DNA from 3 places in the Synechococcus sp. MIT S1220 genome. Region 1 is predicted to be linked to each of the others. Evidence: predicted binding sites of a transcription regulator. Region 1 holds the regulator's gene; each other region holds the start of a gene.
The links. The regulator NtcA, encoded in region 1, controls nitrogen genes in cyanobacteria. The targets are predictions, from matches to a motif close to GTANCNNNNGNTAC.
Positions count from the first base shown of each region.

Region 1 (4,655 bases):
CCAGCCCGTAGGAATGGGCTGGAAGGATGTAATAGGAGCCGTCCTCATCCTCATGCAGAGGTGTCGGCTCCAGATTGGCAGGATTGAATCGCTTGGGATTCATCACTGTCCCGGGAACATGCCGGAAAATCATGAATTCCTGCGGAGACAATCGCAAGTCGTATCCGTAGGACGAACAGCCGAAGCTCAGAACGGGACGTTCGCGTTGATCGGGATCAAGGTGGCGAACAAGACCGTCTTGGAATGGCTCCAACATTCCCTGGCCGGCTTGCTCAGTGATCCAACGGTCGTTTTTCAGCATCAGAAACCTCGCCGCAACTCCGTCACCTGATCAGCCATCTCCATCACACTGGGAGGAATCGCAGGACCGGTGATGATCACATCCATCGAGCCTGGACGCTGCTGAAGGGTGCTGACGAGATCATCCTCTCTGAGATAACCAAGACCAACAGCAAGACCAATTTCATCGAGCACCAACTGATCGAGATTACCGCTGAGAAGGTGTTGACGACAGAGCTGCCAGATCTCATCAACCGCTTCATGGGCATTAGCCTGATCTGGTTCTGTGAGACAAGCCTGCACATCAGGTCTCAACCAGACCAGACCTCCGCAGAGGCGAACACAGTCCTTCGGCCCCTGGGACACGCCCCCTTTGAGAAATTGTGCGATCAGAACACGGCTGCCCAGGCCTGCCGCTCGCATCGCCTGGCTGAACACCGTTGAGAAACTTCCCCGGTAAGGGGCGGTATGAATCTGGAGCTGACCTTCCGGAGCAACCAGTTGCAAGGGAGATCGGAGCGCGACTGGACGCAATCCGGCACGTTCAAGGGCCCGATGATCCTTGTTGCGGGAATCAGGAGATCTCTGGCTTGTGGACAGGCTGACGGTCATCGCATTAGCGGTCGCCAGGCTCTGACCTGACTGACCTTGAATGTAGCGGTGGAAAGCAAGTCCACAACCATCCCTACACTACCCATAGCGTCACCCCATGAGGGTGTCATCCAGCACCTGCCAGGCTCTGGTTCTGTCGACTCCTGCTTTTCGATGGGCGAGAACAGACCGAGCCGCTCTGATGGCCGTGGTGCCAAAGACCTGCGCCGTTTCGAGATCAACTGGAATCCGATGGGTTTTGCCCTCAGTTCCCTGATCGTGCGCACCGGTCGAACTGCCGTGCTCTGCAGCGTGTGCCTCGACGAGAGCGTTCCACGCTGGCGTCAGGGGGAGGGTCTCGGCTGGGTGTCCGCCGAATACCGCTTGCTACCCGGCTCCACCCCGCAACGGCAAAGGAGGGAACTCCTGAAGTTGTCGGGCCGCACCCAGGAAATACAGCGGTTGATTGGTCGCAGCCTGAGGGCGGTGCTGGACATGGAAGCGCTGGGGGAACGGACGCTCTTGATCGATTGCGATGTGATCCAGGCGGATGCCGGCACGCGCACTGCGTCGATCACAGGCGCCTGGCTGGCGGTGCGGCAGGCAACACAACTTTTGATGGCACAGGGTCTGATCGATCGTGATCCGATCCGTCAGCAACTGGCCGCTGTGTCCGTAGGACTGATCGACGGATGCCCCTTACTCGACCTGGATTACAGCGAAGACAGTCATGCGGAGGTTGATCTCAATGTGGTGATGGCGGCCGATGGGCAGTTACTGGAAATCCAAGGCACAGCGGAGGGAGCACCGTTCAACCGCCAACAACTCAATCAATTGCTGGACCTTGCTGAACCCGGAATCAACACGCTCATGGTGGGCCAAAGGCAGGCGCTGGCGGACCTGCATGGGAATCAGTAATAACTGTTACAGGATGAACCTTCGCCGATCTTTACCTTTCGAATAGTTCACTGGACCCAGCGTCTAAACCATGAGCGCAGTTAGCAGTGGTTTCAGTCGCTATTCCCCTCAGGTTCCGGCGGCCACATCAACTTCGGAGAACGCCAGTCGGTCGCTGCTTGAGGTCATCCGGGATCTCGATGGAGCCAGCACCGAGCTGGTGGAACGCAACAAGACAATCTTCTTCCCTGGCGATCCTGCCGAGCGGGTTTATCTAATCCGTCGCGGTGCCGTTCGGTTATCAAGGGTCTACGAATCCGGGGAAGAGATCACGGTGGCTCTTCTGCGTGAGAACAGCTTGTTCGGCGTTCTGTCTCTCCTGACAGGCCACCGTTCCGATCGCTTTTATCACGCTGTTGCCTTCACCCGCGTGGAAATGGTGACTGCCCCAGCAGCTTCGGTGCGCGCGGCGATCGAGGCGGATACAGGAGTTGGATTGCGTTTGCTTCAGGGCCTGTCCAGCCGGATCCTACAAACCGAAACCATGATCGAAACGCTCACCCATCGGGACATGTCCTCCCGTCTGGTGAGTTTCCTTCTTGTTCTTTGCAGGGACTTCGGGGTGCCCGACGACCTGGGCATCACCATTGATCTACGGCTGTCCCATCAGGCGATTGCTGAAGCGATCGGATCCACCCGCGTCACAATCACCCGTCTGCTGGGAGACTTGCGCCAATCAGGTCTTGTTCAGATTGATCGCAAGAAGATCACAGTCCTCGATCCGATCGCCCTGGCCAAGCGGTTCAGCTGAGTCTTCCGCTGTGCGGGAGCCGCTCCTGTGAGCGGTTGGCTGCTCATTGCAGCACTACTCATTCTGGGTGGTGTTCTCTCAACCTTGGGAGATCGGCTTGGAAGTCGTGTTGGCAAGGCACGCCTGAGTCTGTTCAACATGCGGCCACGTCGGACCGCTGTTCTGATCACGGTGCTCACCGGCAGCCTGATCAGTGCTCTCTCCCTCGGCCTTTTGCTGCTGGTGAGTCGTCAGCTGCGAGTCGGTCTATTTGAACTTGATGAACTGCAGCAACGGCTGACTGATAACCGCCAGGAACTGAGCAGCAGCCGAAAACAACTGGAGACGAGCCGTAATGCCCTCGCGGCAGCCGAGGCAGAACGTCTTAAGGCTCGCGCAGAAGTTCAGGAGGTGGAAACCAAGCTCACCGAATCGAAGGAACGGGCCGTCACGCTCCGCAAAGCGATAGCTCCCCTGCAGAAGGAACGGGTCCGACTGGAGGCCGAACAGAAACGCCTCAGTCGCGATATCCAAGCCCGCGATGCCGACATCCGTCGCACAGAGGCTGAGCTTGAACAGGTGCGTCAGCGAATTCGCGATGGTGAGAACGAGTTGAAGCAACTGGAGCGAAACCTGATTGCCCTGCGGCGGGGCGCCGTGGTGCTCCGCAGCGGTCAAACCCTCGCCAAGGCCACCGTTCGACTGGATGATCCAGGGCAGGCAAAAAGTGTGATCGACCGGCTCCTCCAGGAGGCCAATCTCACCGCTTACAGCCGTGTCAGACCCGGTGAAGCCCCTGACCGACAGATTCTTCTCCTGCCACGCAGCGACGTGGAACGCCTGAAGACAATGATCAGCAAGCCGGGAACATGGGTTGTCTCCATGCGTTCAGCCACCAACGTTCTGCGTGGGGAAAACGTGGTCTATGCCTTCCCTGAGGTTCGGCCGAACCGCACGGTCGCCCGCGAAGGAGATGTTCTCGCCACTGCAACGCTGGACGCGGATGCTCGCTCACCGGAAGCGATCCGAACACGACTCAATCTGTTGCTGGCATCCGCATTTGCAGAGATGCAGCGCCGGGGCTCGCTCACCGAAGGGCTTCAGTTCGATGCCAATGCAGTGGGGCAACTGGCGCAGTCCCTTGGCGAGGATCCGCGAGAAAGAGTCACCCTGCAGGTGATCGCCGCAAGGACCAGTGACAGCGCAGATCCAGTGTTTGTCGCGATTCGGGTGGCGCGATGACCCGCGTCGCTGGCCTGGACCCCGGCCGCAGCAAATGCGGTCTCGTTCTTGTGGATGTTGATGGTGCAACCGTACTCAGCGGGGCGGTGCTGCGCAGCGACTCCGTGCTTCCGACCCTGAAAACATGGCACGGACAGGCTCCGGTGCATCTGATCGTGATCGGAGATGGCACCGGAGCCAAGGGATGGGCGGAACGCCTGCAATCGCTTGCCACGATTCAGACAGTCAACGAACGGGGCACCACCCTGCGCGCCCGAGCGCGATTCTGGGAGCTCTGGCCCGCCAAGGATTGGCGGGCTTTGCTCCCCTTTGGCATGCGCGTTCCACCTGGCGAACTCGATGCCATCGCAGCTCTCTTGATGGTGGAAGAACACCTTGAAATCACCTGTCGATGGCCGATTCCCAGGCCATTGTTCAGAACCGAGCCCGCACCGTGAATACATAATCCCCACCTGGCTCCAACTTGTAATCCGCGCGCACGAGAAAACGACGCAGGGCATCTTGAATCAGAGCTCGGCCCAAAGAGGGTTCCACTGACAGTTCACCGCGGTCGAAACACCAGCAGAACTCCCAGTGAAATCCTCCTGCCGCCACTTCTCCCTCCAGCAATTTCTCCTGGAAACACTGGCGCAAGACGCGCAGATGAGCCGTGGTCGCCGGAAGAGCCGTCATCGGCTGTTCACCAGATCCTCCGGACGCAGACTGTTGATTCGGTTGCCGGCCCGTTCCAGACCCAGGCGTTGGATGCGCACAATGCCATCGATCACTTCATCCAAGACGGATGAAACGAGAGGTTGTTCCGCATTGTTGAAGCAGCCCAGAACATGAGAAACAGTGCGAGCTTTTCGTTCCGCAG
Region 1 covers NZ_CP138939.1:873,192-877,846, reverse strand. Annotated here, with positions in the region: gene dcd (dCTP deaminase) at 1-301, opposite strand, end outside; gene SIB64_RS04055 (cob(I)yrinic acid a,c-diamide adenosyltransferase) at 301-891, opposite strand; gene rph (ribonuclease PH) at 1,045-1,788, shown strand; gene ntcA (global nitrogen regulator NtcA) at 1,859-2,578, shown strand; gene SIB64_RS04040 (DUF3084 domain-containing protein) at 2,606-3,799, shown strand; gene SIB64_RS04035 (resolvase) at 3,796-4,236, shown strand; gene SIB64_RS04030 (DUF3146 family protein) at 4,214-4,471, opposite strand; gene pth (aminoacyl-tRNA hydrolase) at 4,468-4,655, opposite strand, start outside.

Region 2 (4,655 bases), 990 kb from region 1:
CTGATGATCCACGACGCGACCACATCAACGGCTGGCAGCTTCTTTAACGGTGATCTGACTTTTGCCAATCTGAACATGAGTAGGCGTCTCAGGTAGAGGGAAGGCCTCGGCACCCTCGCGAATCCATTGCTTGCGGCAACGGTCGCTAAGGGTGGTCTTGGTGACCCTGGCCACGGTCATCTCTTCATTGCAGACAAGACAACGAACAGCGGGGCTTGCGGTTCCGCAGCTCAGCAGGTCGTTGCTGAGGGCGCTCCACTCGCTTGGTGGGATGTTCCACTTTGCGAGCTTCGAGCTGTTTCGGCGTGAAGTCTTGGCAGAGCCAGGTGTTTTTGAGCGGATGGTTGACCAGGGCCAACTGACCACATTCACGACATTCGATGACGTGGCTGCAGTCGCCGTTCAGCTGTTCATGCTCTCTTCCAGATCGACATACTCCTCATCGCTGAGACCAGGGGTGATTGTCGCCGTGACACCGAGTCCTTTGGTCCAGGGATAGGTGTGTTTCTGGACTGCTGCCAGATTGTCGGCTTCCACAAGCAGCACGCCTCCACCGAGATGAGGGTGGATCTGACGCGCCAGCACTTTGAAACCGACGTATTCATCCATGGGCTTACCGCCCTTGATGTAATCCACGATCGCCTGGGTGTATTTCTCGTTGGTGGGATCGGGAGCGCACCAATGGATCATGAAGCGAGCCATCTAAAAACCGTTCAACACCATTCGATCTTTGCCTTAAAAGCTGGAAATCACTTGTAACCAAAGGAACATCAGGCTTGTCCTATGGAGGGCTATACCTGAGTTGCCACTCGGAGATCCCACTCAGGGAGAGGGTGGGATTCGAACCCACGAGCTCAAGCGCACGAGCATGAAGGACCAGCCGGTTAAAAACCGGATGGTCGACCTCAGGGTTATGAATCCTGTGCTCTAAACAGGCACCTGCATCTGTATGACCTGCCAGCACGACAGCTATGGCGTTGACCACCACTGCCATACATTGCTCCGCTGCAAAATCCGTCAGAAGCAGCTAGCTCAGGGCGATCACCTCACCAAAAAGTGCAAACTCTGGGAACCGACCTCGCAAAAAGAAGTGGGTGGGCTCTTGTGGCGAGGTGACGCCAAAGAAAAACACTGTTTGCATCCGCATGAACGACACAGGGGATGGCCTCTCCGCTAGACAAGCTTTGTAGCAACAACTACAAAAAGCGTTCACCTCGCTTCTGCGAGGCGCAGACAATCCAAGCCACGGAACGGGGACTTGGACTTTTCTGAGGAACCAACCATGACAGCTCTTCTCTACAGAGGTCACCACTACAAAGCCCATGCAGCTTCACCCAAAGCATGCGTTGAGCTGACCTACCGCCGTGAGCACTACAACACCTGCCGCGAGGCAGTCGCTCACAACGCGCATCCAAGTTTGACCTACCGAGGCGTTTCCTACACCAAATGATCACGGCTGAATGAACCCCCAAACCCCTGCCTCTGGCGGGGGTTTCTTTTTGCCTATAAGGAAGGAGATGGGCTTGCGGCCGAAGCAGGCTGAAACCCCGCCATTGCTGACGGACTGCAATGTCTAGAACGACTCCATGACTTTGGACAGTGCAAACAATCAACTTTTGAGTAAAAACCAGCTGGGCAAGATGGATGAACTTGCTTCAAGCTTTTGAAATTAGAAACCGTATCAACAAGTGGCTAACTTTTAGTCAATTGAAGGAAATGGCTTATACTGATAAATAATTTCAGATTCTTGTACCGATTGACATTGACCTTTACTCTTAAATACAGTGGCATTATCCCAGCTAAATATGTATTTTAATTCAAAGCTCAGCGCCCTCTTGTTAATCTGTATATATCGAAAATCTGTACCCAGTCCGGTTTCCTCCATTTCAAAGTATAAATTTGTTTTGTTAGCACTATTGGTGCTGATATTCATTATCGACCATGCCCCCTGCTCTGAATACATCGCTTGATTCCGTTTGAAGTCAATGAGGAGGCTGAAAGGACCAGACGGTTGATCTTCCTCCTCAGTCATATCAAGAGTAACTTTTTTCAATCCCCTGTCCCATTTGGCAGAATACACTGTTTCTATCAATTGTTGCGCTTGGCAATTCAAGGCTATTCGATTTGCATTTGCGTGTCCAGGTCTTGTTCCTGCAAGACTTAGGAATAGAGCCACAATAGAAAAATTTGTTACCGCAAAAATCTTTGTCATTTTTTGATTGATTGTTTTAAGATTTCTGTCAGATGAAGCTGGATCATTAAATTGCAATGGAATTCAGTATCCGATCTGAATTTTTTAAAATTTCTTTCAATTACACTTCAGACATCAGACTTGAAGATCAATAGCTTATTAATACCCAAACGGACAGTATTGATCTGTTCAACCCAAAAACCCGCACTTGGCGAGGCCGGTGTCCGTGTGTGTTTTGTCGGGAGATTGATGCCAACACATCAACGCCTCCTACTTTTCTCTTTCGAGTCTTGTATAGCTTTCAGTTCATCGAATGAACTTCAGGCGCCCCGGTTTGTATAACACTGAGAGCCATAAGTAAGGAAGAATTTAAATAATTCCAAATTAGAAAAATCTGGCCCTGTTAACGATTACTCAGTTTCTATTAGACAAACACACCGGATAGAAGAAAATACAAATTGTATCGATGCATACAGTTGCCTGATTTCAAGGCTGTGGCTAACATTAATAAAGATTTAAATTTTTCTACATGTCATCTGGACACGATGATTATTCGACAACTATAACTAGAGCATCAGTCGATATCTCCTTAAGTTCTACCGACGCAAAGCAAATTAAAAACGGCACTCAATGGTCAAAAAAAATTTTTAGAAAATACCTCAATAAGATTTCAGCCAGAGAAGAAGGTCATGTCATTGATTACATCGTCAGAAAGGACGACGACGATCCATCTATTTTTGACACCCATGAAATGACCGCGGGACCAAATGGATTAGTTTATTTTTCACAGCAGTTACATAATCGTGTTGGCTACCTTAATACCGGTGGAAAAGTCAGGTTCCTGGACATGCCTGATGGATCTGGTCCTCATGGTATTGAATTCGATAAGAATGGCCGCCTATTTATTACCTTAGAATTTCAGGACAAACTCGCTGAAATCAACCCAATAGATGGAACAATTTTACAAGAATTCAACGTAGCGTTTAGTGACCCCAGTGTAGAAGGAGTAGTTGGCCCGCATGGTTTAGATATCGATGACAAAGGACGTTTATGGTATACAGGCAAATCATCCGATACTATTGGCTATTACGATATAATAAACAATGAGCATAAGAATTTTTCTCTTGAAACGAGATCAAGTTTTGCGCCAAATTTCACTAATGGTATTGATTTTGCTGGGGGAGCTGCCGGCCCAATTTACATAAAGCTAGACAAATCTGGAACTCCCTGGTTTGTCAATCTTGGAACAAATGAAATAGGCAAGATAGATGAAGACGAGAATATTAAGCTTTACGAAATTACCGACTTCAACATGAATGACAACAGTCGTCCAATCAATATTTTTGAGGGACCTAATGATTTCATCTGGACAACAGTAGAAGGAGATGATTCAACGGATTCATCAGAAAACCCTATACGCGAAGGAGGTATTGCACAGTTTGATCCAGTTTCCGAGAAATTTACAAATAGCTATACTCAAACTCGTGATAAAGGTGCCGGTGGATCCACCGGACATTCAGCTAATTCGGTTTGGTTTCAGTATCAAGAAAAAGCTCTTGTAGAGCTAAATATTGATGAAGATGGTCGTCGTTTTCAAACCACCTATGACCTGCCAGATATTGGCACGAGAGTTATGCACCGCATTACCAAGGGTCCAGACGGCAACATGTGGTTTACAAGTTTAAATCAAGATGCCATAGGAGTCCTGTCTACGAAAACTCAGGCAATTCCAGTCTTTAGTTTTCAAGATCAAAAGAAAAATCAACAGTATCTTTCTGCTCTTCCCGACGAGCTTACAAAGCTTCAATCCAAACCTGAGCGATATCGTGATCAAGAGGCTTTATTTTTAAGTAGTACTAAAAATGCACAATCCAAGCCCACCAAGAGATTTACCAATGAATTAACTGGAGAAACAATCTGGACAATTGATTCCGAGAAAGTCTCCGTAATGAAAAAATCTGATAATTTTACCTTCGAAGGTCGAGATTTTAGAGTTTATCCCGATGCAAACTCAGTAGATGGTCTTGTACCAGTCTTTGAAGTTATTGATATAGATTCAGGTGTACGAACTTACTCTACTGATGAGTCTGTCTTGGCTGATTTAAGCTGTTGTACTCATCCGACTATAGTTTGGTACGCAGAACCCCTGACTCTTTAGGTCTTCATTCCAATCCATTGCTTACACTTTTTATTCCTAGTAGTCTATAGCAATTAATTTTTAATCAAATCCCGTACTTTTAGTATTGGCTCTATTAGTTCTGACTCTTGATCATACTGGGTAGGAAAGCCTGAAAAAGTAATGGATTCTGTATTGCGTCAGAATTCACAAGTAGCCAATACACAAACCAGGACACGCCTCAGGTTGAAACAACCAATTTAAGTAATGCTAAATATGTAAGACTATTCATATATTCCTATGTACGGATGGCCCAAGAAATCTTGATCAAGGAATAAAGGCATGAAT
Region 2 covers NZ_CP138939.1:3,185,114-3,189,768, forward strand. Annotated here, with positions in the region: gene SIB64_RS16160 (hypothetical protein) at 1-12, opposite strand, end outside; gene SIB64_RS16165 (hypothetical protein) at 25-372, opposite strand; gene SIB64_RS16170 (DUF3303 domain-containing protein) at 403-702, opposite strand; gene SIB64_RS16175 (hypothetical protein) at 782-994, opposite strand; gene SIB64_RS16180 (DUF4278 domain-containing protein) at 1,283-1,450, shown strand; gene SIB64_RS16185 (hypothetical protein) at 1,700-2,212, opposite strand; gene SIB64_RS16190 (hypothetical protein) at 2,721-4,349, shown strand.
Region 2: a site for NtcA is predicted at 1,187-1,200, ahead of SIB64_RS16180 (DUF4278 domain-containing protein). Genes of this name have one in related genera too.

Region 3 (4,655 bases), 460 kb from region 1:
TTAAAGCAATGATTTTTGCAGCTACCTGTTGCCACATACCTCCTCCATCAGCTGCTGAAGCAGGATCCACTGTTCCACCACTTGTAAGGCTGATGGCCATTAAGCCCGCTGCAACAGCAGTGCCAATCCAATTGCCGAACCATACCCAAGCCCAGTTTCTCCACGTCGCTTTCCAAGTGGTCTTGCCCGCCCATGTCGCCATCGGTAGAAGTGCAAAGTTACCGGTGACCAGCTCCATGCCAAACAGCACGATGCTTGCGAAGCCGAAGGGGAAGAGGAAAGAACCAAGCCAAGGGTTTTTGCTGGTGAGACCTACTGTCAGAGCAAGAATGACAGCAAGGCCAAGGATTGCCCCTGAATAAAAACCTCGCAGTAGTAAGTCTTTGACGCTGACAGTAGCTTTCTTGCCACCGGCACCAATCATGCCATCGACAAGTTCATTGGGAAGAACGTAATCCATCGGTTGTATTGGAAATGTTGAAGTAAAGGACGGAATCAGGTCGGAGCCTCAGCTTCGAGTGTTAAAAACGGATCAGCCCGACCTCTGGGGCTCAAGTAGTTGACAGTGGGAGAAAAAGCACTTTGGTGAATAGCCATCACAAAGGAATGTGGTTGGTCGGGTTTTGTAGATCCGTGGCTTCAAAACGAAGCGCCACGAATTCAAAATTTTTACGTGTAATTTAATTGCTTATATGATTCATGAATCGAGAGAAGAAGTCAGTACCACCTTCATTTCCTAAGCTTGGTTTCGATTTTATTTTGGCATCAAATTTTTCAAGAAGTAAACCCTTAAGAACTGAATGGATGTCTTCGGCAGGAATTGCTTTGTGAAGAAGGGATCCCATCATTGGATTTGATCCTTGCGAGCCTCCAATAGTGATCTTATAACCTTCACCCATAACACCTTCACTGTTTTTAGCCTTTGTACCAGTTAAACCAATTGACCCCATATCTGCTTGTCCACAATTGTTTGGACAACCAGTCCAATGAATTTTCACATGTTTTGGCAACTCAAGCTCGGAGTCAAGTTTTTCAGCAACTAAAAGCGCCTGATCTTTAGTATTGGTGAGAGCAAATCCACAGTATGTGTTGCCTGTGCAAGAAACAGTCCCCGCTGATATTGCTTGGGGATGAAGTGGAAAACGTTTGAGGAGTGGATCAACTTTAAAAGATTCTAGTTTTTGTTCGGGTATTCCTACAATGATAGCATTCTGTTCTTCTGTCAATCTTACTTCACCGGAACCATAATGTAAGCTTGCTGTTGCTAGATCTTGCAGATCTTCAGCTTTAAGTCGACCGACTGGTACGTGAAGGCCTGCAAAAAATTGACCTTCTTGTTTTTGAGGATGAATTCCATAATGTGAACGAGGCTGATCGTCGAAAATTGATCCTGGATCAGGAGTAAGAGGGCCGAAGCGCTCTTCAACCATTGACCTAAAACTTTCAAGGCCTATGTTGTCCAAATATAATCTAAACCTTCCCTTAGGACGTTTATCTCGTTCACCATTATCGCGCCAAATCTTGATAACTACTTCAGTGATTTCGCAGATTTGGTTTGGTTTAACCCAAGCATTTAGTGGGATGGCATAGGCGTTCAATTGAGAGGATAGAACTCCTGCAATCCAAACACTGAACCCCATTACACCATCCAATTCAACAGGGTGGAAAATAATATCATTATGCAGTAAAAAATTATCTTTGGCGCCGGCAACAGCGGTATTCCATTTCCTGGGTAAATTAGAAAATTCTGGATTGCCCTCGCAATTGTTAGTTAGAAAATTCTGTAGCTCGGTTGTATATGGGCGGGTGTCTATTATTTCATGGGGATCAATTCCTGCGAGGGGATTGCCTGTGACATTACGAGGATTGTCAAAACCTGACTGTATTGTACTTAAACCAGCCTCTTTAAGTCGTTTAAGAATTTCAGGTAGATCACCTAATAAGACACCCCTTAGTTGTAAATTTTGTCGAGTAGTAATGTCACAGCTTCCGTTATCACCATAACGTTCAACTATCGATGCAATTACTCGAAGTTGCATCGATGTGACCACCCCATTTGGAATTCTCAGGCGGAGCATAAACTTCCCAGGTGTTTTTGGGCGCCAAAACATTCCGTACCATTTAAGGCGTAGCTGTAAATCTGTTTCATCAACTTCTTCCCAGCCGATTTCAGCAAATTTTTCAATCTCACTACCAACAAGCAAGCCGTCTTTGGCAGCTTTGTTTTTTTCTATTTTATTGAGTTTTTTGCCTTCTAAGTAAGGTCTTGATGAAGCGCTGGTAGTCATGTGAAGATTGAGGAAATATTTATTTGATTGCTCAGCAACGAATAAGCAATCAAAATAATGTGGACTAACAGCGTTTCAAAAAAGAAGGAACGCTGTCTTCTTTTTACAGGTCATGACAACTTTTTATTGGTAGCAAAAAGAACAGTTTTCGAAATTGCTCTCAGCCCGGGCTGGCGTTGCCGTTTTTGTTGTCGCTGCTACATCTTGTGTGCGAGACGAACGCCTAAAAGTCACTTTCAGTGAGTCAATATTGGCGTCCAATCTCGCCAACCATGCGCACGGCGCCTTGTCGGATCATTTGCCAAACCCGCTTCATTGCAGCAAAGTCTCGGTCCAGCTCGCTTTGGAAACGGGGCTCGCGAGATCTGGCCGACTTGCTCTCCAGTCGATGACGACGGGAATAACGGCGATGAGGCATGAGTCGTTTAGACGACAGAATTCAACTATGAGATCAGCTGCGACGGCCTCTGATCCGTGGCCATTGTTACGGAAACAGGTCTCCCATCAGGGTTGTCGTGCTCTTCGTCTTGTTGTTCATGGTCGTCCAGGGGGCATCGTTCCGGACTGCCTGCTTGACGTTGCCGAGACGCTTGCGCTGATTCGTGCGTCGCCTGTTCAGCTGGATGCTCTCACCTCCGGTTCCGATTTTTCCTCTCCATTGCAGTCCTCCTGGCTGATTCCACTGTTTCTGCTGCCCGGATCCCATGTTCGTCATGACATCCCTTCGATCCGCCGAACAATCCGCAGTCGTGGGGAAGACGTGACCTCACTGCCTTTTCTCGGTGCATGGCCCCTCTGGTGGGACCTTGTCGGAAAGGATCTGAGACTCCAGCCAAAGTCTGGTTGCGTCACTCTCCTGCACCATCCTCTGCGGCCAGGCCTAGCCAACCGCTTCCTTGATTCCCTATCTCAGCGCTTGGGATTCCCGGTGATGGCCTTTGATTGCTGGTCAGAGCGTCGTTACACCGATGAATTCAGGCCCTATCCACTGGCCTTGGCACCCAATCGGATGACTGATGCTCTGCAAGCGTCCGACGACAGCCCAACCTTGCTTGAACGGCCTCTCCTCCGCCAGGGCCTAATCGATCTGCTAGCCGCACTGCCGTGACCGACGTCAAGACCGGAACCGTTTATCTCGTGGGAGCAGGGCCTGGCGATCCAGAATTGCTCACCGTCAAAGCTCAGCGCCTTTTGAACAGGTGCGATGCGCTGGTGTACGACTCCCTGGTCCCGAAAGAGGTTCTCAATCTCGTTTCCGAGGGATGCGAACGGCATTTTGTCGGTAAACGGCGGGGACATCATTCCGTTCCCCAACCCAGTACGAATTCCGTGCTGGTTGATCTTGCTCAGAAACATGCCTGCATCGTTCGCTTAAAGGGGGGTGACCCTTTCTTGTTTGGTCGTGGTGGTGAAGAAGCCGCCCATCTCGCCCAGCGTGGAATTGACGTGCAAGTGGTTCCTGGTGTGACCTCAGGGATTGCGGCCCCGGCTTATGCAGGTATCCCGGTGACCCACCGCAATGCAGGCTCCTCTGTCACCTTCGTGACCGGTCATGAGGAGATCGACAAGCGTCGCCCTTCGGTGAACTGGCGTTCGCTGGCTACGGCAAGCGATGGGCTTGTGATCTACATGGGTTTGCACAACCTGCCGCGTATTGCAGATGAGCTGATCGCGGGAGGGCTCGCAGCCTGTACGCCTGCAGCTGTGATTCAACAGGGCACCGTTGAGGGTCAGCGATGCCTGAAAGCGCCCTTGGGAAAAATCGCTGAGGAGGCACGCCTGCAAGCGTTCCGGTCCCCTTCGATTGTTGTGGTCGGTGCTGTGATCGAGCAGCAAGTCGAGTCCTGCGCACCGTCTCCGGCAGCGGTCACGATGCCGATTCCGTTTTGATTGGTGATTCGCTCGGCTCTTTGAGGCGTGGTCGTAACTGGGCGAGATTGCATGGTTTTGTTGTGGGGTCCAGTTGGTCCTGAATCAGGCGAGACCAGGCGGTTGTGACCGCATCGAGCGATCCCGGTAAAACGAATAAAAAAGTGCCGTTCGCCACACCAGCAAGGCAGCGGCTTTGCAAAGCGCTCGTGCCGATCGTCTCAAAGGAGAGCACACGGAACAGTTCTCCGAAACCGTCGATTGTTTTGTCAAGCAGGGGTTCCACCGCTTCAGGGGTGCCATCTCGACCTGTCAGACCAGTCCCCCCTGAGCTGATCACCACATCAACGCTTGGATCGGCAATCCAACGGCTCACCTCAGCGCGGATCAGGTAACGGTCATCCGGGCAGATCAACCGCTCATGGAGTTGGTGGCCCGCGCTGAGAAGCTGTTGTTTTAGATGATCGCCGCTTGGGTCGTCGGCCAAGGTCCGGCTGT
Region 3 covers NZ_CP138939.1:413,901-418,555, forward strand. Annotated here, with positions in the region: gene SIB64_RS02035 (formate/nitrite transporter family protein) at 1-460, opposite strand, end outside; gene SIB64_RS02040 (ferredoxin--nitrite reductase) at 681-2,288, opposite strand; gene SIB64_RS02045 (DNA mismatch repair protein MutS) at 2,734-3,396, shown strand; gene cobA (uroporphyrinogen-III C-methyltransferase) at 3,393-4,178, shown strand; gene moaB (molybdenum cofactor biosynthesis protein B) at 4,156-4,655, opposite strand, start outside.
Region 3: a site for NtcA is predicted at 2,418-2,431, ahead of SIB64_RS02040 (ferredoxin--nitrite reductase). Genes of this name have one in related genera too.